DNA from 3 places in the Pseudomonas sp. TE3895 genome. Region 3 is predicted to be linked to each of the others. Evidence: predicted binding sites of a transcription regulator. Region 3 holds the regulator's gene; each other region holds the start of a gene.

Region 1 (9,878 bases), 1.5 Mb from region 3:
GGAAGCTTCGTAACCTGCGGTGGATATCTGCTCGGAAAGGTCCGCCGCCGGGATGATGCTCTCGGCCAGGCTGACGTTGTAGTTGGGCAGGAACACCACCTTCAGCAGGCCGCGCACTGTCGGGTCGTTGTTCACCACCCGGGCGATGTCGTTGGCCAGCTTGATGATCAGTTTGGCCTGGTGGTAACTGGCCGCAGCCTTGCCAGCGAAGATCTTCACCCGCGGCACCCAGTTGGTGCCAGGGTCGTTGCGTATGGCCTGGTACAGTGCAACGGTGTGCAGCAGGTTGAGCAACTGGCGCTTGTATTCGTGAATACGTTTGACCTGAACGTCGAATAGCGCCTCGGGGTTGACCGTGACGCCGATACGATCCTGAATGATGCTGGCCAGGGCGCGCTTGCTGTGCAGCCGCTGGGCAGCGAACTGCTTGCGGAAACCGGCTTTTTCGGCGAACGGCACCAGGCCCGCCAGACGCGTCTGTGGGTCGTCCTTGAGTTCCGGCCCAAGCGCCTCGACCAGCATCTCGGTCAGTTGAGGGTTGGACTGGTACAACCAGCGGCGGAAGGTAATGCCGTTGGTCTTGTTGTTGATCCGTTGCGGGTAGAGCTTGTGCAGTTCGGAGAACACCGTGCTTTTCATCAACTTGCTGTGCAGCGCCGACACGCCGTTGACGCTGTGCGAGCCGAGAAACGCCAGGTTGCCCATGCGCACCCGTCGGCCGTTGTCTTCCTCAATCAGCGAAACCGCGCGCAGCACGTCGAAGTCGTGCAGGCCTTTGGCCCGCAACGCATCGATATGGTAGGCATTGATCAGGTAGATAATCTGCATGTGCCGCGGCAGCATGCGCTCCATCAGCGCTACCGGCCAGGTTTCCAGGGCTTCTGGCAACAGGGTATGGTTGGTGTAGGCGAGCGTGCCGACGGTCAGCTCCCAGGCCTTTTCCCAAGGCACTTCGTGCTGATCCACCAGCAACCGCATCAGCTCCGCCACCGCAATCGAGGGATGGGTGTCGTTTAGCTGGATGGCCGCTGCATCAGGCAGGTTGAGCAGGTCCTTGTGCATGTTCAGGTGGCGCCGCAGCAAGTCCTGCAGCGAAGCCGAGACGAAAAAGTACTCCTGGCGAAGGCGCAGTTCCTGGCCGGCCTCGGTACTGTCGGCTGGGTACAGCACACGCGAAATGCTCTCGGCACGCGCCACTTCAGCCACAGCCCCCAAATGGTCACCGGCGTTGAAGCGCTCCAGGTGCAACTCTTCCAGCGCGCGCGCGCGCCACAGGCGCAGGGTGTTGACGCTGGATCCGCGCCAGCCGACTACCGGCGTGTCGTAGGCCACCGCCCGCACCGTCTCGCCAGGCCACCATACCTGGCGCTGGCTACCGCTTGCATCGTGCACCGTTTCGACACTGCCGCCAAAGCTGATCGGGTAGATCACCTCGGCGCGCTCGAACTCCCAGGGGTTGCCGAAATCCAGCCAGTTCTCGGTCTGTTCCTGCTGCCAGCCATCGACCACGGCCTGACGGAACAGCCCGTGCTCGTAGCGGATGCCGTAACCATGGGCAGCGATACCCAGGGTAGACATGCTCTCCATGAAGCACGCAGCCAGACGGCCAAGGCCACCATTGCCCAGCGCGGCGTCCGGCTCGAGCAGGCGAATGCGTTCGAGGTCCACATTCAGCCCTTCCAGCGCATCGCGGGCGACGTCCAGCAGGCCCAGGTTGCTCAGGCTGTCGTACAGCAAGCGGCCGATGAGAAACTCCAGGGAAAGGTAGTAGACACGCTTCTGGCTGCGCCGATAGGCCTGCCGGGTGTGATCCATCCAGTGGTCGACCATGTGATCGCGCGCAGCCAGGGCAATGGCTTCGAACCAGTCATGGTCGAAGGCGTGCTCGGGGTCCTTGCCGACCGCGTAGGTCAGCTTGTTCAGTACAGCAGCGCGAAAATCCGCGACTTCGGCGTCACGTGCTTTGGGTTCCTGGGACATGCGGCATCCTCGGGCAAGTTGACGAAAGCGGAGGGAGAGTGTTGAGACTAGACCCTTCGACAGAGAGCGACAGTTACGGTTCGCAGTTTTCATGCCCACTCTGCGATTCCGGCAAAAGGTTGTTCATAAATTGAACAATTCCGGTATCATCGCGCGCCCCAAGACCGTGATCCACCCTATAAAGATGAAAACGACCCTGATCGCCGCGGCCGAAGTCGACCGCCTGGAGACCTGGCAGCGCTACACCAGCAACATGTGCCATGGCTGCCATTCGACCTGCTGCACCCTGCCGGTGGAGGTGAAGATCAAGGATCTGATCCGTATCGGCGTGGTCGACGAGTTCGAAAAAGACGAACCCCCCAAGAACGTGGCCAAGCGCCTGCAAAAAGAAGGCATCATCGAGCGCTTCAACCAGAAGTCCGGGATCTTCACCCTGACCCGGATGAGCAACGACGACTGCATGTACCTGGATCGTAAAAGCCGGCTGTGCACCATTTATGACAAGCGCCCGGATACCTGCCGCAACCACCCCAAGGTCGGGCCGCGGCCGGGGTATTGCGCCTACAAGCCCAAGGTGGTTGGGCGCTGATCTATTGCCTGCAGCGGCCTCTTCACGGGTAAACCCGCTCCTACAGGTCTTGACCTTTGTGGATATCCTGTAGGAGCGGGTTTACCCGCGAAGAGGCCGGTACTACCAGCACAAAAAACCCAGACAAACAAAAACGCCCCCGGCCTTTCGACCGGGGGCGTTTTCATTCAGCCTGAGCTAACTCAGTTCTTGGCTTTCTTGGCTGCGCGGGTACGCTCGCCTTCGTCCAGGATCTTCTTGCGCAGACGGATCGACTTAGGCGTCACTTCGCACAGCTCGTCGTCCTGGATGAATTCCAGGGCCTGCTCGAGGGTGTGGCGAACTGGTGGTACCAGGGCGATGACTTCGTCTTTGCCCGAAGCACGCATGTTGTCGAGCTTCTTGCCTTTGGTCGGGTTCACGCCCAGGTCGTTGTCACGGCTGTTCAGGCCGATGATCTGACCGTTGTAGATCTCCTGGCCGTGTTCAACGAACAGCTTGCCGCGAGCCTGCAGGGTTTCCAGCGAGTAGGTCAGTGCCTTGCCGGTCTCGACCGAAACCAGTACACCGTTGAGGCGGCCGGACATCTGGCCCGACTTCATGGTGTCGTAGCGATCGAAGATCGAGGTCAGGATGCCTGCACCGTTGGTCAGGGTCAGGAACTGGTTACGGAAACCGATCAGACCACGGGCTGGAATGTTGTACTCCAGACGAACACGGCCCTTGCCATCCGGAACCATGTTGGTCAGGTCGCCTTTACGCAGACCCATCTCTTCCATGACCTTGCCCTGGGATTCTTCAGGGATGTCGATGGTGACGTTCTCGAACGGCTCCTGCTTCACGCCGTCGACTTCGCGGATGATCACTTCAGGACGGCCCACGGCCATTTCGAAGCCTTCACGACGCATGGTTTCGATCAGCACCGACAGGTGCAGCTCACCACGGCCCGAAACCTTGAACTTGTCTGGGGAGTCGGTCTCCTGAACGCGCAGGGCAACGTTGTACAGCAGCTCCTTGTCCAGACGGTCCTTGATGTTACGGCTGGTGACGAACTTGCCTTCTTTACCGCAGAACGGCGAGTCGTTGACCTGGAAGGTCATCGAAACGGTCGGCTCGTCAACGGTCAGCGGCTTCATCGCTTCTACCGCATCCGGGGCGCACAGGGTGTCGGAGATGAACAGCTCATCGAAACCGCTGATGCAGACGATATCGCCAGCCTGGGCTTCTTCGACGTCAACGCGGTGCAGACCGTGGTGACCCATCAGCTTCAGGATACGGCCGTTGCGCTTCTTGCCGTTGGTGTCGATGGCGACAACCGGGGTGTTCGGCTTGACGCGGCCACGGGCGATGCGGCCAACACCGATCACGCCGAGGAAGCTGTTGTAGTCCAGTGCGGAGATCTGCATCTGGAACGGGCCGTCGCGGTCAACAGACGGTGCTGGTACGTTGTCGATGATCGACTGGTACAGCGGGGTCATGTCTTCGGCCATGGCAGTGTGGTCCAGGCCGGCAATGCCGTTCAGGGCCGAGGCGTAGACCACTTTGAAGTCCAGCTGTTCGTCGGTGGCACCGAGGTTGTCGAACAGGTCGAAGATCTGGTCCAGAACCCAGTCAGGACGCGCGCCCGGACGGTCAACCTTGTTGATCACGACGATTGGCTTCAGGCCAGCTTCGAAAGCCTTCTTGGTCACGAAGCGGGTTTGCGGCATCGGGCCGTCTTGGGCGTCGACCAGCAGCAGCACGGAGTCGACCATCGACATTACACGCTCAACCTCGCCACCGAAGTCGGCGTGGCCGGGGGTGTCGACGATGTTGATGTGGTAGCCGTTCCAGTTGATGGCGGTGTTTTTCGCCAGAATGGTAATACCGCGCTCTTTTTCCTGGTCGTTGGAGTCCATGACGCGCTCGTCGTTGAGCTCGTTACGCTCCAGAGTGCCGGACTGACGCAGGAGTTTGTCGACCAGAGTGGTTTTACCATGGTCAACGTGGGCGATGATGGCGATGTTACGCAGATTTTCGATCACAAGTGTATCTCGATCAGAGGATTCGGTTGCCGCCCAGTGTAGGCGGCCAATATGTACTGTTTAAGGCTCAGCGGGCCCGGCGGTCGGGAGGGCGATGGCGGATACTGCCGCCATACAGCCCCGGCGTCTTATGTCGGACGATAAACACGCACATTGGCATGTCCCTCACTGAGCAGGTGGTGTGCGTGCAAACGGCTCATCACACCCTTGTCGCAATACAGCAAGTACTGGCGCGTGGGGTCCAGGTGCTTGAACTTGCTGTTGATGGCGTAGAACGGCATGGCCTGGACTTCGATACCTTCCAGCACCAGAGGTTCGTCTTCCTGGGCATCGGGGTGGCGAATGTCGATGACGATCTGGCCTGGCAGCGCCTCGGCCACTTCCTCGATTTCGATGTCCTTGCCCAGCTCATCGATCACATGGTCGATGGAAATGAACTTGGCGCGCTCGAGCGCGCGCTCCAGCACGGCCATGTCGAACTGCTTTTCTTCGTGCTCCATGCGGTGACGCTTGGCATGGGTGGTCGGGTTTACCGAGATCACGCCGCAGTATTCCGGCATGTGCTTGGCAAAGTCCGCGGTGCCGATTTCGGTGGCCTGGTCGATGATGTCCTGCTTGTGGCTGGCCAGCAGCGGGCGCAGCACCAGCTTGTCGGTGGCCGAGTCGATGATCGACAGGTTCGGCAGGGTCTGGCTGGACACCTGGGAAATCGCTTCGCCGGTCACCAGCGCGTCGATCTGCAGGCGGTCGGCCATATGGGCGGCGCCGCGCAGCATCATGCGCTTGAGGGTCACGCCCATGTAGCTGTTGTCGACCTTGTTGAGGATCTCGCCAACCACTTCTTCGAACGGCACGCTGATGAACAGTACGCGCTGGCTGCTGCCGTACTTTTTCCACAGGTAGTGGGCCACTTCCATCACGCCCAGTTCGTGGGCACGGCCGCCGAGGTTGAAGAAGCAGAAGTGTGTCATAAGGCCGCGGCGCATCATCTGGTAGGCCGCAACGGTGGAGTCGAAACCACCGGACATCAGCACCAGGGTCTGCTCCAGGGCACCCAGCGGATAACCGCCGATGCCGTTGTGCTGGTTGTGGATCACGTACAGGCGCTGGTCGCGGATTTCGATGCGCACCAGCACTTCAGGCTTTTTCAGCTCGATCCCGGCGGCGCCACACTGCTGGCGCAGCTGGCTGCCGACGTAACGGTCGACGTCCATCGAGGTGAAGTCATGGTGGCCACCGCGCTTGCAGCGCACGGCGAAGTGCTTGCCGGCCAACAGGTGGCCGAAGTGGTGCTTGCACTTGGCGACGATGTCGTCGAAGTCACCCAGCGGGTATTCCTCTACCTGCAGGAAGTGGGTGATACCCGGGGTGCAGGTGAGGCGTTCGATCATCTCGCGCTGGACTTTTTCGTCTTCGACGCGGGTGACCACCTCGAGATTGTCCCAGACACCATCGACCGCGAGCTCAGGGTCGAGATCCTTGAGCACGTTGCGGATGTTCTTGCCAAGCTGGCGGATGAAGCGCTTGCGCACCGGCCGGCTTTTGATGGTGATTTCTGGGAAGACTTTGACGATAAGTTTCATTGGTTAACAGCGCGCGCAGGGCCTGCCGAAAATGAGGGGCGCGAATTATATCGGAAATTGCTCAGGATTTGACCAACTTTTGATCAGAAGCTTTGAGATAAATGCAGAGGCCAGGTTTTGCAGTGCCTGTTACGGCCCTTTCGCGGGTAAACCCGCGCCTACAGGCGGTGCAAAGCCCGTAGGAGCGGGTTTACCCGCGAAGAGGCCCTAGAACCTGGCACACCACTCACGCAACGCACCCTATTGGTGCGATACGATCAAAAAACGCATCGTAAGGGTGCACTTTTACCCGCTAACCCAACGCCAAATGCCCGCAAACGCCCCCTTTTATCCCACCCTCGCCATTTTCGGGCACTGGCATGCAATTTGCTCCCTTGTGAGGCAGGTAAGCTTGGCCGACTATCCGCGCCCGGCAACACCCTTTTTCCAGGGCAGCGGCCCACCGCGCTCTAGACCATCCGGAGGACAACATGTCGAAGTCGGTTCAACTCATCAAAGATCATGACGTCAAGTGGATTGATCTGCGTTTCACGGACACCAAAGGCATTCAGCACCACGTGACCATGCCGTCGCGTGATGCGCTGGACGAAGACTTCTTCGAAGTCGGCAAGATGTTCGACGGTTCCTCCATCGCTGGCTGGAAAGGCATCGAAGCTTCCGACATGATCCTGATGCCGGTCGACGAAACCGCCGTTCTGGACCCGTTCACCGAAGAACCAACCCTGATCATCACCTGCGACATCGTCGACCCGTCGAGCATGCAGGGCTACGATCGCGACCCACGCGCCATCGCCAAGCGCGCTGAAGAGTACCTGAAGAGCACCGGCATCGGTGACACCGTATTCGCCGGCCCAGAGCCTGAGTTCTTCATCTTCGACGAAGTGAAGTTCCACTCGGACATCTCCGGTTCGATGTTCAAGATCTTCTCCGAGCAGGGCTCGTGGATGACCGGCGCTGACGTGGAAGGCGGCAACAAAGGCCACCGTCCAGGCGTGAAAGGCGGCTACTTCCCGGTCCCGCCGTTCGACCACGACCACGAAATCCGTACTGCCATGTGCAACGCCCTGGAAGAAATGGGCCAGACCGTTGAAGTTCACCACCACGAAGTGGCGACTGCCGGCCAGAACGAAATCGGCGTCAAGTTCAACACCCTGGTGAAGAAGGCTGACGAAGTACAGGCGCTGAAATACGTCGTGCACAACGTTGCCGACGCTTACGGCCGTACCGCCACCTTCATGCCGAAGCCACTGTACGGCGACAACGGCTCGGGCATGCACGTGCACATGTCGATCTGGAAAGACGGCAAGAACACCTTCTCGGGTGAAGGCTATGCCGGCCTGTCCGACACCGCCCTGTACTTCATCGGCGGTATCATCAAGCACGGTAAGGCCCTGAACGGCTTCACCAACCCGTCGACCAACTCGTACAAGCGTCTGGTCCCAGGCTTCGAAGCCCCGGTAATGCTGGCCTACTCGGCTCGCAACCGTTCCGCCTCGATCCGTATTCCTTACGTTGGCAGCCCGAAAGCCCGCCGTATCGAAGCACGCTTCCCGGACCCATCGGCCAACCCGTACCTGGCGTTCGCGGCCCTGCTGATGGCTGGCCTGGACGGCATCCAGAACAAGATCCACCCAGGCGACGCGGCCGACAAGAACCTGTACGACCTGCCGCCAGAAGAAGCCAAGAACATCCCGCAAGTGTGCGGCAGCCTGAAAGAAGCTCTGGAAGAGCTGGATAAAGGCCGTGCGTTCCTGACCAAGGGCGGCGTGTTCTCCGACGACTTCATCGATGCCTTCATCGAGCTGAAGAGCGAAGAAGAAATCAAGGTTCGTACCTTCGTACACCCGCTGGAATACGAGCTGTACTACAGCTGCTGATCTGATTGGCGCCTCGCGCCGATGACATGATCAAAACGGCCTCCCTCGGGAGGCCGTTTTTGTTTTCATACATGCGAATCAGAACGCCCCTACAAGCAGCAGTTGGTCAACTGCGCACAATCCATTCTCCCTCTGTATGGAGAACACCATGCGCCTGGCCATCACGTCACTTTGCTTGCCGTTTGCCTTGATCGGCTGCATCGCTCCTGAAGCCTCCCAGCCTGAATTCAACCCACTCCTATCCAACATCGAGTACCGACTGGACCTGGCCAGCTCGGTTGCACTGCACAAGTGGGAACACAACCTTGCCGTAGCAGCGCCCGAGCGCGAGCGCGAAGTCCTTGCCCTGGTGCGCCAGCAGGCCGCCGACCATGACCTCAGCCCTGAACGCGCCGCAGCTTTCTTCAGCGACCAGATCGAGGCCAACAAGCTGATGCAGTACACCTTGCTCGATCGCTGGGTCACGCTAGAGCAGAGGCCATCAGCAGCCGTCCTTGATTTGGTCGACCAACTGCGACCTCGTCTGGACAAGCTTCAGGCAACGCTTCTATTCGAGTTGGGGCGCTTCGACCGGCACCCTCCAGAGGACTGCGCGCGTAAACTCGCCAACGCCCTGCATGCCCGCACCAATGACCCGATACGCCACCTTGCCCTGGTCCGCGCAACCGCACAGCTGTGTCCGAAACACTAGACGCGTCAATGCTCTATATTGGTGCATAACAACGCCGAACGCTCCGCCATGCACCCCAAAACAGGTCGCGCGGAGCGCCCGCTCAGCAAATTTTGATCCGATTGAGCGCAAATCCAGGCCTTTCTCAGCTATTTCCGCTTCTTTTCGGAGCCTTGGTTTGTTTCTTGCATTTTTTGCAGGAAGAGAGTCTCGCATCAGCGGATCCACAGCACGCCCGGATCTGGCCCCACGTGCCAGGCAAGCGCCAAACGAGGTCAACGACGCCTTATGACCATCAGCGATGCACAGCACCGTCTGCTTCTGGACAACCTGACCACCGCCACGTTGCTGCTCAACGCCGAGCTGCGCCTGGAGTACATGAACCCGGCCGCAGAAATGCTGCTGGCCGTCAGTGGCCAGCGCAGCCATGGGCAGTTCATCAGCGAGCTGTTCACCGAATCGACCGAGGCGCTCAGTTCGCTGCGCCAGGCGGTCGAGCAGGCGCACCCGTTCACCAAGCGTGAAGCGCAGCTTACATCGCTGACCGGGCAGACCATCACCGTCGACTACGCGGTAACGCCGATACTGCATCAAGGCCAGACCCTGCTGTTGCTCGAGGTGCACCCGCGTGACCGGTTGCTGCGCATCACCAAGGAAGAGGCCCAACTGAGCAAGCAGGAAACCACCAAGATGCTGGTGCGCGGCCTGGCCCACGAAATCAAGAACCCCCTTGGCGGCATCCGCGGAGCGGCCCAGCTACTGGCCCGCGAACTGCCCGAGGAAGGGCTGCGCGACTACACCAATGTGATCATCGAAGAGGCCGACCGCTTGCGTAACCTGGTCGACCGCATGCTCGGCTCGAACAAGCTGCCGTCGCTGGCCATGACCAATATTCACGAAGTGCTGGAGCGGGTGTGCAGCCTGGTCGATGCCGAAAGCCAGGGGTGCATCACTTTGGTGCGCGATTACGACCCAAGCCTGCCGGACGTGCTGATCGACCGAGAACAGATGATTCAGGCCGTACTTAACATCGTGCGCAACGCCATGCAGGCGATCAGCTCGCAGAATGAGCTGCGCCTGGGTCGCATCACCTTGCGCAGCCGTGCCCTGCGCCAGTTCACCATCGGCCACGTGCGTCACCGCCTGGTAGCGCGGGTAGAAATCATCGACAACGGC
Region 2 (9,878 bases), 510 kb from region 3:
TGGTCGTGCGCAGCTGGTTCTCGATGAACGCGTTGTACACCCGGCGCACGTCCGCCAGGGTGGTGCCACTGCCGATGAAAACCTGACCGACCTGCTGGCCGCCCTTGGTCTTCTGCACGTTCTGCTGGCGCGAGTAGCTTTCGACATCGGCGTTGGCGATGTTGTTACCGAGGGTGTACATCCCCGATTGCGCGGCACCCAGCCCCGACATACCAATGTTGATCAGACTCGCCATGGTTCCATGCCCTTAAAGTTTCGTTGCAGTACCGAGCATTGCGTAGTGCTCGTACGACTTCATCTGTCTTGCGATCTGCGAGATCTTGCTGGCGTAATTCGGGTCGGTGGCGTACCCGGCCTTTTGCAACTCTTGCACGAACTGCTCTGGTTTATCGGCGGCCTTCACCGCATCTTGATAGCGCGAATTGTTCTGCAACAGGCTCACCAGGTCGTGGAAGCTGTCCTGGTAGGAATCGTACGAACGGAACGCCGCCGTCTCCTTGACGAACTGGCCATCACGGTACTCGCTGGTAATCGCCCTCGCCTCACCGCCGTCCCAGTTGCCAGTGGCTTTGATGCCGAACAGGTTGTGGCTGCTGCTGCCATCGGTGTTGCGCATGACCGACTTGCCCCACCCGGTTTCCAGTGCAGCCTGGGCCACCAGGTAGCGTGGATCGATACCAATGCGCTTGGCCGCCTCTTCGGCCATCGGCAGCATGGTGGCGACGAATTCATCGCTGTCGCCAAAGGCCTTGTTCGGTGCAAGCGGCGGCTGGGCCACGGCGCGGCCGACAATGCGCAGGCCGTTGTCCGGCACGGCGAAGGCCTTGGCCACTTGCTGGCCGTCACGGGCAGGCACAGTGGCGGTATTTGCAGTGGCCGCCGATGGCACGATGCCGGCCAGCAGGCGATCGGTGAGTTTGCTCGGCAGCGCCAGACGACGCGCGTTGAGTGCAGCGACGTCGTTGCGGGTGGCGGTCGACTGGGTGGCATGCACGGGCTCGGCCACCTTGTTGCCCCACAGCGCCGGGGCGTTGCCCTCGGTACGTGGAAACGGGCTGGTGCTGGCCTGGCTGGCCTTGTTCTTCGACAGCTGGCGCACCAGCACATCCTGCAGCCCGATACCACCACCTTCGCGTGACATGCTCACAGCCAGTTGCTGGTCATACATGTCACGGTACTGCTTGACCGTTTCGGTGTTCATCGGGTTGTCGTCGGCCAGTACGTCGCTTGCCTTGCGCGAGGCCTTGAGCATTTCGCTGATGAACAGCGACTCGAACTCCTGGGCTACCTTGCGCACGTTGGCATCGCTGTCGCGGTCGCCATGCTTGAGCGAACTCAGGCGATTGAGATCGGTGTAGGCACCGCTGTCGGCACTGCCGGAAACCAGGCTTTTGCTGTTCATCCGCGCCGTCCTCAGATCACGATCAGGTCGGCCTGCAAGGCGCCGGCCTGCTTCAAGGCTTCGAGGATCGCCATCAGGTCGCCGGGCGCTGCGCCCACCTGGTTCACCGCGCGGACGATTTCATCCAGCGTGGTGCCTGGGCCGAACTTGAACATCGGCTTGGCTTCCTGCTCGGCATTGACCCGCGAGCGTGGCACCACGGCAGTCTGGCCATTGGAGAAGGCCCCCGGCTGGCTGACGATCGGGTCTTCGGTGATGGTCACGGTCAGGCTGCCGTGGGTTACCGCCGCCGGCGACACCTTGACGTTCTGGCCGATGACAATGGTACCGGTACGCGAGTTGATGATGACCTTGGCCACCGCCTGGCCCGGGTCGATTTCGAGGTTTTCGAGGATCGACAGATAATCCACGCGCTGGCTTGGGTCCATCGGCGCACTGACTCGCACCGAACCACCATCCACGGCCTGGGCCACGCCGGGGCCGAGCAGGTCGTTGACCTTGTCCACGATGCGCTTGGCGGTCGTGAAGTCGGGGCGATTGAGGTTCAGGGTCAGGGTATTGCCCTGGTTGAAGCCACTCGGCACCGCACGCTCGACACTGGCACCACCCGGAATACGACCGGCCGACGGAACGTTGACAGTGATCTTCGAGCCGTCACGACCTTCGGCATCAAAGCCGCCCACGACCAGGTTGCCCTGGGCAATGGCGTAGACATTGCCGTCGATACCCTTGAGCGGGGTCATCAACAGGCTGCCGCCGCGCAGGCTTTTCGAGTTACCGATCGACGACACGGTGATGTCCACCACCTGGCCCGGCTTGGCGAACGGTGGCAGGTCGGCATGCACCGACACTGCGGCAACGTTCTTCAGCTGTACGTTGCCGGAACCGGCCGGCACCTTGATGCCGAATTGCGACAGCATGTTGTTGAAGGTTTGCAGGGTGAACGGCGTCTGGGTGGTCTGGTCACCCGTGCCATTGAGGCCCACCACCAGGCCGTAACCAATCAACTGGTTGGAACGTACGCCAGAGATGCTGGCAATGTCCTTCAGACGCTCGGCCTGGGCAGCGAAGGCGCAGGACAAAAGCAGGGTTGTGGCAATCAGCTGCCTTACGTTGAACATGGTCATCCGTACTCAGAAAGGCCAAAGCGGGCTGATGAAGAAGCGGTCCAGCCACCCGGGTTGGCTGGCATCGGCGAACGAACCGGTACCGGAGTAGGTGATGCGCGCGTCGGCCACACGGGTGGACGGCACGGTGTTGTCGGTGGCGATATCGTCAGCGCGGATCATGCCGGCAATGCGCACCAGCTCTTCGCCGGTGTTCAGGGTCAGCCACTTCTCGCCGCGCACGGCGATAATGCCGTTGGGCAGCACCTCGGCCACGGTGACGGTGATCGAACCGGTCAGCGTGTTGCCTTGGGTAGCCTTGCTGTCGCCCTTGGTGGCGCGATCGCCGCTGTAACCGGCCTCCAGCGAAAGGTCGCCGCCACCGAACGGATTATTGGTGTTGGGCGTGGTACCAAACAGCGAAGTCAGGCCGATGTCGGTCTTGCTGGTCTTGGCGATCTGCGAGCCCGCGTTCTTGCTGGCGGACGTGCGCTCATTGAGCGTGATGGTGATGATGTCACCCACCCGGAACGCCTTGCGGTCGCTGTACAGGTTCTGCTCGAAACCGGCCTGGTAGATCGAACCGTTGTTGGCCGCTGCCGGCAACGGGGTGCGCGGCAACACCGGCGCATAGTACGGGTCGTTGGGCTTGGGCGTCGGTGCGACGCAACCTGCCAGCAACACCGCCCCCCCCAGGGCGAACACGGACAACAGACGATTCATGATGCAAACCTCACGGGTGTAACAAAGCGACAGGGCTTAGAGCTGCTGAGTAACGAACGACAGCATCTGGTCGGCGGTGGAGATGACCTTGGAGTTCATCTCGTAGGCGCGCTGGGTGGTGATCATGTTCACCAGCTCTTCCACCGTGCTGACGTTGGAGTTTTCCAGCGTCTGCTGAAGGGTAGTGCCGAAGCCATTGAGGCCCGGAGTGCCGACCTGCGGTGCACCACTGGCAGCGGTTTCCAGGAACAGGTTGTTACCCATCGCCTGCAGGCCAGCCGGGTTGATGAAGTCGGCGGTCTGAATGTTGCCGATAACCTGCGCAGCCGGGTTGCCGGCGGTGGTGATCGACACGGTGCCGTCCTGCCCGACGGTGAAGGTCTGGGCGTCGTTCGGGACCACGATGGCAGGCTCCAGCGCCAAACCATCGGCGTTGACGATCTGGCCATCGGAGTTCAGGTGGAACGTACCGTCGCGGGTGTAGGAGACGGTGCCGTCAGGCTGCAGGATCTGGAAGAAACCACGGCCATTGACAGCCATATCCAGCGGGTTTTCCGTGGTCTGCAAGCTACCGGTCTGGAAGTTTTTCTGCGTGCCGACAATGCGCACACCGGTACCGACCTGCAGGCCCGACGGCAGTTCGCTGTCCTGGGTAGACTGCGCGCCTGGCTGACGCTTGATCTGGTACAGCAGGTCCTGGAACTCGGCACGATCACGCTTGAAGCCGGTGGTCGAGACGTTGGCCAGGTTGTTGGAGATGACCGTCAGGTTGGTGTCCTGTGCGGACAGGCCGGTTTTAGCGACCCAGAGAGCCGGAAGCATTTAGTGTTCTCCTCGTGCGCCTGAATTACGGCACCCGTTCAAATGTGGTTAGCCGAGTTGCAAAACACGCGCCATGGCTTCGTCGCCTTCCTTGGCTGCGTTCATCATCTTGACGTGCAGTTCGAACTGGCGGGACAGCGCCAGTACAGAGGTCATTTCCTCGACAGCATTGACGTTGCTGCCCTGCAGAAAACCTGAAACCACCCGCACGTTGACGTCGGCATCCGCGGGTTGGCCGGACGAGGTGTGAATCAGCCCGTCCTGGCCCTTGGTCAGGCCTTTGGTGTCGGGGTTGACCAGCTTGATGCGGTCGACTTCCGCCATCACGCGCGGGTCTTCACCCATGGAACGGATGCTGATGGTGCCATCGGAGCCGACTTCGACCTTCTGCTCGGGCGGGATGGCGATCGGGCCGCCGTTGCCAAGCACAGGCATACCGTTGCCAGTACGCAATACCCCGAGAGCATCGATGTTCAGACTACCGGTACGCACATACGCTTCGCTGCCATCTGGCGCCTGCACGGCGATAAAACCGTTACCGCTCACAGTCACATCCAGGTCACGGCCGGTTTCCACCATCGGGCCTTCACTGAAGTCGGTGCCTGGGCGCTCGGTCATGGCAAAGGCACGCGCCGGAAAGCTGTCACCGAACACCGGCATCGAGCGCGCCTGCTCCAGGTCACGCTGAAAACCATTGGTCGAAATGTTGGCCAGGTTGTTGGCATGAGCCTTCTGCGCCAGCGCGTTCTGGCTAGCCCCGGTCATGGCCACATAAAGCATCTTGTCCACAATCATCCTCCATTGCACTGGCGGCCGTTTGCCGTTCGCCGTTGCTCTACAGGGGCTAAAGCAAGTTCCGAACCAACTTGCTAAAAGCAGGAAAAAGCCCATGAATACGGGCAGTTGAGAAAGCCCATGCAGCGACGGCCGCCGGTTATCCGGCGCTGTTTTGCCGCTGGCGGCAAAAAGGTTTCATTTGCAGGCAAACCTGTGCCTACGGCAGGTCACGGCAACGCGCATTGTTGTAGGGCCCGGCAAAGCGTCTCCAGCCTTCACCTGGCGACCACTGGGAACACACCAGACGCCCATCTACCAGGCTTTCCCATCGCCAGTAAGGCGCTGGCGCCGCCTGCACCTGACCAAGACAGCAGGCGAGCAGCATTCCGACAAACAGCCTTTTCATCACCCCTCCTGCAAAAACAACGAACCCCTTCACGAGAAAGGGGTTCGCCTGCACTCACTCAAACGATGACGATCAAGTCATCTGAATGATGGTCTGCATCACGGTGCTTTCGGTCGAAATGGTCTTGGCATTCGCCTGGTAGTAGCTTTGCGCCTTGATCAGATCAACCAGCTCTTGCGTCAGGTTGACGTTGGAACCTTCCAGGGAGTTGGACTCGATCGCACCCAAAGTACCGGTTTTCGGCGAATCGATACCCGGAATGCCAGAGTTGTAGGTCTCGGTCCAACGGGTACTGCCGATTTGCTGCAGCCCCTGCTCGTTGGCAAAACTCGCCAGCGCTACCTGGCCAATGGCGCGCGACTGGCCATTGCTGAAGGAGGCGAACAATACACCTGTCGCGTCGATACTCAGGTTGGACAGAATGCCCGTGGCATAACCGTCCTGAGACTGGGACATGCGCGCAGTTTCAGTGTTGTAGGAGGTGGTGCTGGCCATCGACATTTTCATGCCGGCAGCATCGCCCACCGCGCCATTGGCACTCCAGTTACCTGAAGCATCTTCGGCTGCCGGCACCCAGCCAATCATGCTGAAGGTATTGTTGACGACCGTGAACGAGGTGCCCACCGGATGCCCCGTATTGTCGGCCGTCATCGAGTTGACCGAACCATCACTGTTGAATGCGATCGTGCCCACCAGTGGCTCCGTACTCCCCGGATTGAACGGGTTACGCCCATCAACGAGCGTGTACATGGTCCACTCGTTGGTGCCCGTCTTACGGTAGAACTGCTCCATGGTGTGTTCGTTGCCCTGGCTGTCATACACCTTGGTCGGGAACGAGCGGGTATAGGTCGTATCGTCAGAAGGGTCGAACGGCTTGTTCGCCACCAAGGCAGGCGAGGTAACACCCAGCGCCTGGTCAGTACCTGCCGCGCCACTGGCAACCCAGTCGCCATTCGCATCCTGAGCGGCCGGCACCCAGCCAGTCATGGCAAATGCACCATTGCTGACAGTGAACGACGCCCCACTTGGCACACCCGTGGTGTCGGCCAGCATGGAGCTGATGGTGCCATCACTGTTGTAGTTGATGGTGCCGGCCAGCGGGGTGGTACTGGCTGGATCGAACGGGTTTCGACCATCGACCAGCGTGTACATGGTCCATTCGTTGGTATCGGTCTTGCGGTAGTACTGCTGCACTTCGTGCTGAACGCCGTCAGCATCCAGCACGGTACTGGTGCTAGAGCGCTGATAAGTGCTTGGGTCCGCAGGGTCGAATGCAGCCATGGCTGGCGGCTTGGTGTTGTCATACACCTGGAAAGGAATCGAGGCCGCCGAGGAGTTCAGGTTGATACCCTGATCGATCAACGAGGTCGGCTTGGGCTGCAATGCCGATGTGTCGATTTTCAGGTCGGTCAGGCCGCTTTTCTGGATCTTGCCGGTGGCATCCGCCATGTAACCTTGCAGGCGCAGGCCATCGGAGGTCTCGACGAAGTTGTCCTTGCTAGGCTGGAAAGAACCCGCCCGCGTGTAAACCTTCGAGCCGTTGTCAGACAGCACGAAGAAGCCCTGGCCCTGGATACCCATGTCCAGCGCGTTGCCCGTAGTGTTTACATCACCCTGGGTGAATTGCTGGGAAATGGCTGCCAGTCGCACACCATTGCCCACCTGGTTCTTGCCCACACCCAGACGGTTGGCGCCCGCATAGACATCCGCGAACTCGGCACGCGAGGCCTTGAACCCCGTGGTATTGACGTTGGCGATGTTGTTGCCGGTGACATCCAGTTGTTTGTTGGCTGCGTACAGACCGCTAAGGCCGATATTGAAAGACATGAATTCGCTCCTTTTGCCGCGCTAGCGGGCCTTAGATACCGATGGTTTGCACGTCGGAGAGGGAGACCTTGCCTACACCGGCAAGGTTGAGCACCATTTCTCCTGAGGCACTGAAGCTGACGCTGGTTACCTTGGCCGGCAACAGCGTGCTCATTTGCACCGCCTCGCCATCGACTGTGGTGCTAGCGGTGAAGGTGTAAGTGCCCGGGTCGACTTTCTCGCCACTGTTGTTGGTACCGTCCCAGATGAAGTCGGCGTAACCGGCTTTCTGCTCACCCAACTCGATGGTCTTGACCGTGTTGCCATCCTTGTCCTTGATAGTGATCTTCGCTTCACTGATTGCCTGAGGCACAACGAACTGGGCATTGAAGCTTTCAGCGGTATCAACCACAGCCTTGTCGTTCTGAACCACCACCGAGCGCCCTACCAGCGACGACGCCTGAAGCGCCTGGGACGAGGCCATTGCACTGGTGATGGAGCTGACCGAATCGTTCAGCGAGGTAATACCTTCCAGGCTGCTGAACTGCGCCAACTGGGCAACGAACTCGCTGTTATCCTGCGGGTCCAGCGGGTTCTGGTGTTGCATCTGGGTGACCAGCAGCTGCAGAAAGGCATCTTTGCCAAGCGAATCGTTGCCGGTCTTGGATGCAGTGTCCGTGGTCTTTTTGGTGCTGGTGCCCACGCCCGACGCCGACAGCACGTCATTGAGGTTTACACCGTTAGTATCGATTGCCATGGTCTGAATTCCTTATCACTGCCCCAGGGTCAGCACTTTCTGCATCATGCTCTTGGCCGTATTCATCAGTTCGGCGTTGGTCTGAAACGCGCGACTGGCGGAGATCATGTCAGCCATCTCCTCGACCACATTGACGTTCGGGTAGTAGACGTAGCCGTCCTTGTTCGCCGCCGGGTGGTTCGGCTCGTAGCGTGCTTCCAGCGTGCTCTGGTCTTCGACGATGCCTTTTACCTGCACGCCCTGCCCTGCCTCGCCCTGGTCTTCGAACAGCGACTGGCTGCTGCCGGCCTGTGCATTCTGGAAAGTGGTGGCGAACACCGGGTGACGGGCGCGGTACGTCTGGTCGATGCTCGAAGACACGGTCTCGGCGTTGGCGATGTTGGACGCCACGGTGTTCAGACGCGTGTTCTGTGCGCTCATGCCGCTACCGGCAATGTTGAAGACACTGGAAAGGGACATGGTCATTCTCCCCGCAGGGCGGAAACCAGCCCTTTGAATTTACTGTTGAGCAAGGTGAAGCTTGCCTGGAAGCCAATCGCGTTTTCGGTGTAGTTCGATTGCTCGATCTGCGCGTCCACGGTGTTCTGGTCGATCGACGGCTGCAGCGGTGTACGGTACTTGAGGGTATCGTCAGCCGCGATGGCGAGGCCTTCGGCTTCGATGTGCCGGCTGTTGGTACGGTCCATGGCGAAGCGGCCGCCTTGCTGCTTGCTGGTCTCGGCGGCGAGCACCGAAGAAAAGTCCATGTCACGCGCCTTGTAATTGGGCGTGTCGGCGTTGGCGATATTGTTGGCCAGCACCTCGGCGCGCTGAGCGCGGAAGCCCAGGGCCTTTTCGTGGATACCAAGCGCCTTGTCGAAACTGATGCTCATGTCGGGGAAACCTTCAGAGGTTGACCGGAATTTCGTTGAGCAAGGTATAGCAAGGGCTGTGCCAACCACTGAAAAGCCCGTGTTTAGGGAGGATTGCGGCGCAGTACTGTCAGGTTGATGCCAGAAAAGCGGCAAAGGCCTTCCGCCTGAGGTGACAAAAGCGGCAATTGATGGGCGGCAAAAGCGGCAAAACAAAAAATTGACGTCAGTGTTTTCCTGTGCGGGCCTCTTCGCGGGTAAACCCGCTCCTACACGCGGCCTGTGCCCAACCACCGACCTATGTCCACCCCCGATCCGTCGTAGGAGCGGGTTTACCCGCGAATACGGTAGCGGCAGCAACGGTGAACGGCGGGTGGAGATTGGCCAGCAGGGCCGACCTCTTCGCGGGTAAACCCGGTCCTACGGGGAGCTCGGCAGGAACAGCGGATAGGCAAACAAAAAGACCGGCATCTCTCGATACCGGCCTTCGTGCTTACTTGGCCTGGTAGATGATCCCCGGGCTGCACTGCACCATCTGGTAATGGTCCGGCAAGCCGTTCAGCGCTTCCGAGGCGCCGAGGAACAGGTAGCCACCGGGCTTGAGGGTACTGTGAATGCGCAGCAGGATGTCCTTCTTCACCTGCGCCGAGAAATAGATCAGCACATTGCGGCAGAACACGATGTCGAACTTGCCCAGGCTGGCATAGCTGTCGAGCAGGTTGAACGAGCGGAATTCGACACGGCTGCGAATCGCTGGCTTGACCGCCCAACGCCCCGGCCCTTTGGGGTCGAAGTAGCGCTGCAGGCGTTCCTGGGACAGGCCGCGGGCAATCGCCAGGCTGTCGTATTCGCCGGTCTTGCAGTTGGTCAGCATGGTGCCGGAGAGGTCGGTGGCGACGATCTGCGCCCCCATCTTCAACTGGCCGAGGTTGCTGCGCTCGAACTCGTCGATCGCCATCGAGATGGAATACGGCTCCTGCCCCGACGAACAGGCCGCCGACCACATGCGCAGGCGCTGGCCGGGGTTGTTGCGGATGAACTCGGGGATCACCTTGTTCTTCAACACCTCAAAGGGGTAGGTGTCGCGAAACCACAGGGTCTCGTTGGTGGTCATGGCATCGACCACCTGCTCGCGCAAACCGCCGCGCGGCTGGGCCTGGATGCGCTGCACCAGCTCACCCAGGCTCTTGATGCCCTGTTGTTCCATCAGCTTGTTGAGACGGCTGGA
Region 3 (9,878 bases):
CAGGCGCGGGAAAGTGGAAGGGAACCGGGCCATCCGGGTCGCCTTTCATGAATTGGCGGATCCGTGGATTGTCCGAACCCATCAGCTCATCAGGCGTCCCCTGGCCCAGCACTTGGCCGTCACCTACCACGTAAATGTAGTCGGCGATGCTGGCGGTTTCTGCCAGGTCATGGGAAACCACGATGCTGGTGATGCCCAGGGCATCGTTGAGCAGGCGAATCAGGCGCACCAGTACCCCCATGGCGATCGGGTCCTGGCCGACGAACGGTTCGTCGTACATGAGGATCTGCGGGTCCAGGGCAATCGCCCGGGCCAGTGCCACACGGCGCTTCATGCCACCGGACAGCTCGTCGGGCATCAGGTCGATGGCACCGCGCAGGCCCACGGCCTGCAGCTTCATCAACACGATGTCACGGATCATTTCGTCCGACAGCTGAGTATGCACGCGCAGCGGGAACGCGACGTTCTCGAACACATCGAGGTCGGTGAACAACGCGCCGCTCTGGAACAGCACGCCCATCTGCTTGCGGGCGTCGAACAGGTCGCTGCGCGACAGCGTCGGCAGGTTCTGCCCGGCAACCCATACCTCACCGCTCGCGGGGCGCAACTGTGCGCCCATCAGGCGGAGCAACGTGGTCTTGCCGCACCCCGATGGCCCCATGATGCCGGTGACCTTGCCGCGCGGGATGCTGATGTCCACGTTGCTGAAAATGCTGCGCGAACCACGTTTGAAGGTTACACCCTTCAACTCGACCGCGTAGGCGCTATCCACACTCATCTAGACTCCTTGCTAATGCAGCCTCGTCCTAATGGACGCCGGCCTCCATCTGGAAGGCACACGCACCCCTGACAGGCCGAATAGCGGCGAACTATAGCACCGCTGACAGCCCCGCCCCAAGGCCGGACAAGCAGTCGTTCAGCCCCGGGACAGGCTTTGGTGGTATTCACTACAGCAATCGAGGAGGTGAGGGTTTTCATCATTGCGCGTATAATCGTCGCCCTTTCATCAGGCATTGCTTTTTCGACATGAGCCAATCCAGCGAGCTGATCCAATCCGCCCAACGCACTCTGCGCCTGGAACTCGAGGCCGTAGAGGCCCTTTTGGCGCGCATCGACGACAATTTCGTCAAAGCCTGCGAACTGATTCTGACCAGCAAGGGCCGGGTCGTCGTGGTCGGCATGGGCAAGTCCGGGCACATCGGCAACAAGATCGCCGCGACCCTGGCCAGCACCGGCACACCGGCGTTTTTCGTGCATCCGGCCGAAGCCAGCCATGGCGACATGGGCATGATCACCCGTGATGATGTCATCCTTGCGCTGTCGAACTCCGGCAGCACCGCCGAAATCGTCACCCTGCTGCCGTTCATCAAACGCCTTGGCATCAAGCTGATCAGCCTGACCGGCAACCCGGACTCGCCGCTGGCCCAGGCCGCCGAGGTCAACCTTGACGCACGCGTCGAACAAGAGGCCTGCCCGCTGAACCTGGCCCCCACCTCCTCCACCACGGCAGCGCTGGTACTGGGCGACGCCTTGGCCATCGCCTTGCTCGAAGCCCGCGGCTTCACCGCCGAGGACTTCGCCTTCTCGCACCCGGGAGGCGCGCTGGGCCGCCGCCTGCTGCTGAAGGTCGAGAACGTGATGCACGCCGGCGACGACCTGCCTCAAGTACCACGCGGCACCCTGCTCAAGGACGCGCTGCTGGAAATGTCCCACAAAGGTTTGGGCATGACCGTGATCGTCGAAGCCGATGGCAAACTGGCCGGGATCTTCACCGACGGTGACCTGCGCCGCAGCCTGGACCGCAATATCGATGTGCATACCACCCTGATCGACCAGGTCATGACCGTTCATGGCAAGACTGCGCGTGCCGACATGCTCGCCGCCGAAGCCCTGAAGATAATGGAAGACCACAAGATCAACGCCCTGGTGGTGGTGGACCGTGAAGACCGCCCGACCGGCGCCCTGAACATGCATGACCTGCTGCGCGCCGGCGTAATGTAAAGGAGCGATGGAATGAACCAGGACCTCATGCAACGCGGCAAAGGCATCAAGCTGGCAGTGTTCGACGTAGACGGCGTGCTCACCGACGGGCGCCTGTACTTCCTCGAGGATGGCAGCGAATTCAAGACGTTCAATACCCTCGACGGCCAGGGCATCAAGATGCTCATGGCCTCGGGCGTGACCACCGCGATCATCAGCGGGCGCAAGACCCCAGTGGTCGAACGCCGGGCCAGGAACCTCGGTATCCCGCACCTCTACCAAGGTCGGGAGGACAAATTGGTGGTGCTTGACGGCCTGCTCGCCGAACTGGGCCTAAGCTATGATCAAGTGGCTTACCTGGGCGACGACCTGCCCGACCTGCCGGTGATTCGCCGGGTGGCTCTGGGCATGGCCGTAGCCAACGCCGCACCGTTCGTACGCCAGCACGCCCACGGCGTGACCCAGGCACGTGGCGGCGAAGGCGCGGCCCGTGAATTCTGCGAATTGATCATGCAGGCCCAGGGCACCCTGGACGCTGCCAACGCCAACTACCTGTAAGGCTGCCCATGCTCAGCAAGAAAGCCCGAAACATTGTGCTGCTGGGGGCGATAGCCGCCCTGTTGGTAGCCATTGGCTACTGGAATGTCAGCCCGGAAAGCTTCCTCGACAAGCCCGTGGCCCAGGTCGACGAAAGCGCCATCGATTACTACGCGATCAACGCCCACAGCGTGCAGTTCCTGCCCGACGGCAAGCTGCAATACGAAATGACCGCCGACAGAATCGAACACCTCAAGACCAGCGAAGTCACCCAGGTGACCACACCGGACCTGCACCTGTACCGCGGCACCGAGTACCCGTGGCATGTGCAGAGCACGCGCGCCGAGGTCAATCCTGACGGTACCGAGGTCGAACTGATCGACAAGGTACGGATTGCCCGCACCGATGAAAGGCAGCGTGAAACCATCATTACCAGCTCACGCATGACCGTGTTCCCGCAGAAGCAATATGCGCAGACCGAGCAAGCCGTTAGAATCGACGGCGCCGGAGGCACAACTACGGGCAAAGGCATGAAAGCGTATTTGAAAGAAGGCAAGATGGACTTGCTCTCTAACGTAAGAGGACAGTATGAGGCTCGTTAAAACCCTCCCCCTTTTGCTCAGCCTGAGCGCAGCACTGGGAAGCGCGAGCGCCCTCGCCCTGCCGAACGACCGTGACCAGCCTATCCGCATCCAGGCCGACAACGCTCACCTGGATGACAAACAAGGCGTGGCCACTTACACCGGCGACGTGATCATCACTCAGGGTTCGATGATGATCAAAGGCAACACCGTGACCATTACCCGCTCCGCCTCTGGCGATATCGATGTAGTGACCTCGGTGGGCAACCTGGCCTACTTCGAGCAGCAGCAGAGCGCAGCCAAGCCGGACAAGATGAAAGGCTGGGGCGTAACCATCCAGTACCAGTCGCAGAAGGACTTGGTCATTCTCACCGACCGCGCCAAGGTCGAGAGCGAAGGCAATACCACCGAAGGCGAAAAGATCGTCTACAACACTCAGACCCAGGTGGCGACCGCCGGCCGTGGTGGCAATGTGACAACACCCCGTCAGCGCATCGACATGGTGATCCAGCCCAAGAAGAAGGCCGAGTAAATGGCAACCCTCAAAGCCCAGCACCTGGCAAAGAGCTACAAGGGGCGGCAGGTAGTACGTGATGTCAGCCTGTCTATCGACAGCGGCCAGATCGTCGGCCTGCTCGGCCCCAACGGCGCCGGCAAGACCACCTGCTTCTACATGATTGTCGGGCTGGTCCAGGCCGAACAGGGCCGCGTACTGATCGACAACCTCGATGTCAGCCACCAGCCCATGCACGGCCGCGCCCGCGCCGGTATCGGCTACCTGCCGCAGGAAGCCTCGATCTTCCGCAAGCTGTCGGTCGCCGACAACATCATGGCCATCCTCGAGACCCGCAAGGACCTCGATCGGGACGGCCGCCGCAAAGAGCTGGAAAGCCTGCTTCAGGAGTTCCACATCAGCCACATCCGGGACAATCTCGGCATGAGCCTGTCCGGTGGTGAACGCCGCCGCGTCGAAATTGCGCGCGCCCTGGCGACCGCACCCAAGTTCATCCTGCTGGACGAACCGTTCGCCGGTGTCGACCCGATTTCGGTCGGCGACATCAAGCAGATCATCCACCACCTCAAGGCCAAAGGTATCGGTGTACTGATTACCGACCACAACGTGCGTGAAACCTTGGATATCTGCGAAACCGCTTATATCGTCAACGATGGCCGATTGATCGCCGAAGGCGACGCTGAAACCATCCTGGCAAACGACTTGGTCAAAGAAGTTTACCTGGGCCACGAGTTCCGCCTCTGACCCGGCACGCGCCTGAAGTACTGGCAAACAGCCCTGAAACTGCGGGTAAAGTTGTTACGGTACTCTAGGCAAACGCTACAATTTAAGGCATAAAACTTGCTTGATCTGGCGCTTCGGCGCCCTCGTGTAGTGGATGGCGCATGCGCGCCGGCGAACAAGGTATTAAGCCCCTGCCATGAAACCATCGCTCGTCCTAAAAATGGGCCAGCAACTGACGATGACACCTCAGTTGCAACAGGCCATCCGCCTGCTCCAGCTCTCTACCCTGGACCTCCAACAGGAAATCCAGGAAGCGCTGGAGTCGAACCCGATGCTCGAACGTCAGGAAGACGGCGAAGACTTCGACAACAGCGACCCGATGGCCGACAACGCCGAGAACAAGCCGGCCGCCGAAGTTCAGGACAACAGTTTCCAGGAAAGCACCGTCAGCGCCGACAACCTGGAAGACGGTGAGTGGAGCGAGCGCATCCCCAACGAGCTCCCCGTCGATACGGCCTGGGAAGACATCTACCAGACCAGCGCCAGCAGCCTGCCGAGCAACGATGATGACGAATGGGACTTCACCACGCGCACATCGGCCGGCGAAAGCCTGCAAAGCCACCTGCTGTGGCAGTTGAACCTGGCGCCGATGTCCGACACCGACCGCTTGATTGCCGTGACCCTGATCGACAGCATCAACGGCCAGGGCTACCTGGAAGACACACTCGAAGAAATCTGCGCAGGGTTCGACCCGGAGCTGGATATCGAGCTGGACGAGGTCGAAGCCGTACTGCACCGCATCCAGCAGTTCGAGCCGGCTGGCGTCGGCGCCCGCAATCTGGGCGAATGCCTGTTGCTGCAACTGCGCCAACTGCCCGCTACAACCCCGTGGATGACCGAAGCCAAGCGCCTGGTCACCGATTTCATCGACCTGCTCGGCAGCCGTGACTACAGCCAGCTGATGCGGCGGATGAAAATCAAGGAAGACGAGCTGCGCCAGGTCATCGAACTGGTGCAAAGCCTTAACCCGCGCCCTGGTTCGCAGATCGAGTCCAGCGAGCCCGAGTACGTGGTGCCCGACGTCATCGTGCGCAAGGACAGCGACCGTTGGCTGGTAGAACTGAACCAGGAAGCCATCCCACGCCTGCGCGTCAACCCACAATACGCCGGCTTCGTGCGCCGTGCCGACACCAGTGCCGACAACACCTTCATGCGCAACCAGCTGCAGGAAGCGCGTTGGTTCATCAAGAGCCTGCAAAGCCGTAACGAAACCCTGATGAAAGTTGCCACGCAGATCGTCGAGCACCAGCGCGGCTTCCTCGACCACGGCGACGAAGCGATGAAGCCGTTGGTACTGCATGACATTGCCGAAGCCGTAGGCATGCACGAATCGACCATCTCGCGGGTTACCACGCAGAAATACATGCACACCCCGCGTGGCATCTACGAACTGAAATACTTTTTCTCCAGCCATGTCAGCACCTCCGAAGGCGGAGAATGCTCGTCCACGGCGATCCGCGCGATCATCAAGAAACTGGTTGCGGCGGAAAATCAGAAAAAGCCATTGAGTGACAGCAAGATCGCTGGTTTACTGGAGGCACAAGGCATCCAGGTAGCCCGTCGCACCGTCGCCAAGTACCGCGAGTCCCTCGGCATCGCACCGTCGAGCGAACGCAAGCGACTGATGTAGCCCCTGAGATGTGCCACAGCGTTTTCGTGGCAGGTGCAAGACCTGCCTCTTTATGCACGGGCAACAAAGGAGAAGCTGTATGCAAGTCAATATCAGTGGACAGCATGTAGAAGTCACCCAGCCACTGCGCGATTACGTGCTTGAAAAGCTCGCCCGCGTGGAGAGTCACTTCGACAAGATCACCAACGTGCAGGTAATCATGAAAGTCGAGAAGCTTCAGCAGAAGGTCGAGGCGACCCTGCAGATTCCCGGCGGCGAAGTGGTAGCCAACGCCGAACACGAAGACATGTATGCAGCGATCGACGCCTTGGCCGACAAGCTCGACCGCCAACTGAAAAAACACAAGGAAAAACAGCAAAGCCTGCTGCAAGGTGCAGCTGCCCGCTGATCCCCCTCATCCATGATCCGACTTGAAACCATCCTGACCCCCGGCCGTTCCCTCGTGAACGTGCCGGGCGGCAGCAAGAAGCGCGCCCTGGAAAAGGTCGCCACTGTCATCGCCGACCAAGTGCCAGAACTGGAGATGCAGGACGTCTTCGAAAAACTGGTAGCCCGGGAAAAGCTCGGTTCTACCGGTTTTGGCAATGGCATCGCCATCCCGCACTGCCGGCTTGAAGGATGCTCCGCGCCAGTCAGCGCCCTGCTGCACCTGGAAGCGCCTATCGATTACGACGCCATTGATGGCGCGCCGGTGGACCTGTTGTTTGTGCTGCTGGTGCCCGAAGCGGCCACCGATGCCCACCTTGAACTTCTGCGTCAGATCGCCAGCATGCTCGATCGCAAGGAGGTCCGTGATCGACTGCGTGCGGCCACCAGCAACGAGGCCCTGTTCCAGGTTGTCCTGGACGTACAGAACGAGCACTGAACATGCGCCTGATCATCGTCAGCGGCCGGTCCGGCTCCGGCAAGAGCACCGCCCTCGATGTCCTGGAAGACAGCGGTTTCTATTGCATCGACAATCTGCCAGCCGGGCTATTGCCGCAGTTGGCGGAAAATGCACTGATCAACACCGAATTGCTGCAGCCCAAGGTGGCGGTTTCGATCGACGCACGCAACCTGCCCAGCCACCTGCTGCGTTTTCCCGAGCTGCTTGAAGAAGCCCGCGCACGGCACATCCAGTGCGACGTGTTGTACCTGGATGCCGATGAAGAGGTCCTTCTCAAGCGTTTCTCGGAAACCCGCAGGCGGCACCCCCTGACCAACGCCAACCGCTCGCTCGCGGAAGCGATCCGCGTGGAAAGCGATTTGTTGGGCCCTATTGCCGACCTGGCCGACCTGAAGATCGACACCACCAACCTGAACCTGTACCAGTTGCGTGACTCGATCAAACTGCGCCTGCTCAACCAACCCGAGCCTGGCACAGCGTTTCTGGTCGAGTCGTTCGGGTTCAAACGGGGCATGCCGGTCGACGCCGACCTGGTTTTTGACGTGCGCTGCCTGCCCAACCCCTACTGGAAACCAGAACTGCGTGAGCACTCAGGTCTCGATCAACCCGTGATCGACTACCTGGCCGCACAACCGGATGTCGAAGACATGTACAACGACATCTCCAGCTACCTGCTCAAATGGTTGCCCCGCTTCGCTGCCAGCAACCGCGCCTACGTAACCATTGCCATCGGCTGCACTGGCGGCCATCACCGTTCGGTGTACATCACCGAGCGCCTTGGTCAACAGCTGCAGCAAACCCTGAAAAACGTCCAGGTCCGTCATCGCGACCTCTAGCCCAAGGATCCACCCCAGATGCCCGCCCGCGAAATCACCATCATCAACAAGCTGGGTCTGCATGCCCGGGCGGCAGCCAAGTTCGTCGGTGTGGCCGGCCGCTTCCCCTGCCAGGTACGGGTAGGTCGCGCCCCGGACAAGCTGGTGGATGGCAAGAGCATCATGGCGGTGATGATGCTGGCCGCAGGCAAAGGCACCCAGGTGCACCTGCATACCGAGGGCGAGCAGGACAGCGACGCCATGGACGCACTGGTCGAGCTGATCAACAATTTCTTTGACGAAGGCGAATAGGCCTCGCAAACCTGCGCTTGCACAAGATCAGGACATCGCGGTATCCATCACCATCATCAGACAGAAGCCTGTACACAGCCCAAGGCTGGCCAGACGATGATGGCCATTGCTGCGCGATTCGGGGATGATTTCCTGGGTGACCACCAGCAACATCGCCCCCGCTGCACAGGCCAGCCCCAGCGGCAGCAGCAGTTCGGCAACATTCACCAGCCAGGCACAGATCAACGCCGCCACCGGCTCGACCAAGCCTGAGGCTGCGCCGATCAGGAAGGCCTTGAAGCGCGGCATGCCCGCCCCTGCCAGCACCAGCGCGATCACCAGCCCCTCAGGTACATCCTGCAAGGCAATGCCCATGGCCAGGCTGTCGGCGTCGGCCATACCTCCCCCGGCCGACACACCAATGGCCATACCTTCGGGGATGTTGTGGGCAATGATGGCAATCACGAACAGCCAGATGCGCGCTGCAATCACCGGCTGGTTTGCTGTGCCCACCAACGCCTCCGGCGAAGCCCAGGATACCTTGAGGTCGACCAGGAACAGGCACAACGCCCCGAACATCAGGCCAAAACTGACCAGGCCACCTGCCCCCCAAGGGCTGAAGCCAATAGACTGAGCCGCCGCCAGGCCCGGCATGATCAGGGAAAACGCGGTGGCCGCCAGCATCACGCCAGCACCGAAGCCCAACAGCGTATCCGCCAGCGCCACGGGCATATTGCGAATGACCAGTACCGGTACTGCGCCCAGTGCCGTACCCAGCGCGCATAAAGCACCGCCCTCCAGGGCGCGCAGCATGCGCGGATCGAGGTCTAGCCAGGCGAGGCCCCGTGCCACCAGTAACGCGGCGCCAGCCAGCAAAAGCAAAGTCCCAAGCGCCAGGCGGAACAGGCGCACACTGCTGACAGACATCACCTCAGAGCGCATACCGGTCCGACTCACTTCAGGGCTTCAAGGTAACGACGTTCAACTTCCACCCAGTCAATGACGTTGTAGAAGGCACCGATGTATTCCGGACGACGGTTCTGGTACTTGAGGTAGTAAGCGTGCTCCCACACGTCCAGGCCCAGGATCGGCGCATTGCCGTGCATCAGCGGGCTGTCCTGGTTGCCGCTACTCTCCACCACCAACGTTTTTTGCGGCGTGACGCTGAGCCAGGCCCAACCGCTGCCGAAGCGGGTCAACGCGGCTTTGGTGAAAGCCTCCTTGAAAGCCTCGAAGCCGCCAAGTTGTGCTGTGACGGCTTGCGCCAGCTGGCCCACAGGCTCGCCACCGCCCTGAGGTGACATGACAGTCCAGAACAGGCTGTGGTTGGCGTGACCGCCACCGTGGTTGGTCACAGCGCCACGCAGGTTCTCCGGCAGTTGCTTGACGGCAGCGACCAGTTTTTCCACCGGCCATTCGGCCCACTCGGTACCTTCGAGGGCGGCATTGAGGCCGTTCACGTAGGTCTGGTGATGCTTGGTGTGGTGGATTTCCATTGTCTGGGCATCAATGTGTGGTTCCAGCGCATCGTAGGCGTATGGCAATGCAGGCAAGGTATGGGGCATGTCAGTGAATTCCGTAGGCATGGGTTCTGGGTGCCACATCCGGCAGGGCAGCGAGCTCGCTGGCCCCGGCGCTGTGGCGATTGAGCAAGCGCTCGGTACGCGGGTACTGGCCATACTCGGCAATGAAACTCAGCAGCTCGGTGTAAGTGCGCGCACTGTGGCGCAAGGCTGCATCACGCAGCGCCTGAGGCAGGCGCGCTTCCTGGCAGGCCTGCAGCAGTCGCTGGTGAGCAGCGCACAGGTAGTCGGCGCTTTCATGCGGCTGATCAAGGCGCAGGTGCAGGTCAGCCAGGTTG

What was found. Region 3 encodes sigma-54, which starts transcription at its own class of promoters, with help from an activator protein. Its sites were predicted from a motif close to ANTGGCATNNANNTTGCTNT; they were not measured.
Region 1: the regulator sigma-54 is predicted to act here: its motif matches at 6,509-6,528, upstream of glnA (type I glutamate--ammonia ligase).
Region 2: the regulator sigma-54 is predicted to act here: its motif matches at 4,900-4,919, upstream of ACZ889_RS11365 (flagellar basal body rod protein FlgF).

The regions. Positions count from the first base shown of each region.
Region 1 covers NZ_JBWBQE010000001.1:492,465-502,342, forward strand. The annotation lists gene ACZ889_RS02180 (glycogen/starch/alpha-glucan phosphorylase) at 1-1,980, opposite strand, end outside; gene ACZ889_RS02185 (YkgJ family cysteine cluster protein) at 2,165-2,569, shown strand; gene typA (translational GTPase TypA) at 2,752-4,572, opposite strand; gene thiI (tRNA uracil 4-sulfurtransferase ThiI) at 4,701-6,155, opposite strand; gene glnA (type I glutamate--ammonia ligase) at 6,626-8,032, shown strand; gene aroQ (gamma subclass chorismate mutase AroQ) at 8,181-8,723, shown strand; gene glnL (nitrogen regulation protein NR(II)) at 8,991-9,878, shown strand, end outside.
Region 2 covers NZ_JBWBQE010000001.1:2,496,002-2,505,879, reverse strand. The annotation lists gene flgK (flagellar hook-associated protein FlgK) at 1-235, opposite strand, end outside; gene flgJ (flagellar assembly peptidoglycan hydrolase FlgJ) at 248-1,402, opposite strand; gene ACZ889_RS11380 (flagellar basal body P-ring protein FlgI) at 1,414-2,523, opposite strand; gene flgH (flagellar basal body L-ring protein FlgH) at 2,536-3,231, opposite strand; gene flgG (flagellar basal-body rod protein FlgG) at 3,268-4,053, opposite strand; gene ACZ889_RS11365 (flagellar basal body rod protein FlgF) at 4,102-4,842, opposite strand; gene ACZ889_RS11360 (hypothetical protein) at 5,048-5,236, opposite strand; gene ACZ889_RS11355 (flagellar hook-basal body complex protein) at 5,309-7,063, opposite strand; gene flgD (flagellar hook assembly protein FlgD) at 7,095-7,799, opposite strand; gene flgC (flagellar basal body rod protein FlgC) at 7,815-8,258, opposite strand; gene flgB (flagellar basal body rod protein FlgB) at 8,261-8,671, opposite strand; gene cheR (protein-glutamate O-methyltransferase CheR) at 9,144-9,878, opposite strand, start outside.
Region 3 covers NZ_JBWBQE010000001.1:1,989,797-1,999,674, reverse strand. The annotation lists gene ACZ889_RS09010 (ATP-binding cassette domain-containing protein) at 1-778, opposite strand, end outside; gene ACZ889_RS09005 (KpsF/GutQ family sugar-phosphate isomerase) at 1,027-2,001, shown strand; gene ACZ889_RS09000 (KdsC family phosphatase) at 2,014-2,538, shown strand; gene lptC (LPS export ABC transporter periplasmic protein LptC) at 2,547-3,119, shown strand; gene lptA (lipopolysaccharide transport periplasmic protein LptA) at 3,106-3,630, shown strand; gene lptB (LPS export ABC transporter ATP-binding protein) at 3,631-4,356, shown strand; gene ACZ889_RS08980 (RNA polymerase factor sigma-54) at 4,532-6,025, shown strand; gene hpf (ribosome hibernation-promoting factor, HPF/YfiA family) at 6,105-6,413, shown strand; gene ptsN (PTS IIA-like nitrogen regulatory protein PtsN) at 6,426-6,890, shown strand; gene rapZ (RNase adapter RapZ) at 6,893-7,747, shown strand; gene ACZ889_RS08960 (HPr family phosphocarrier protein) at 7,766-8,038, shown strand; gene ACZ889_RS08955 (ZIP family metal transporter) at 8,066-8,959, opposite strand; gene ACZ889_RS08950 (superoxide dismutase) at 8,971-9,582, opposite strand; gene ACZ889_RS08945 (hypothetical protein) at 9,584-9,878, opposite strand, start outside.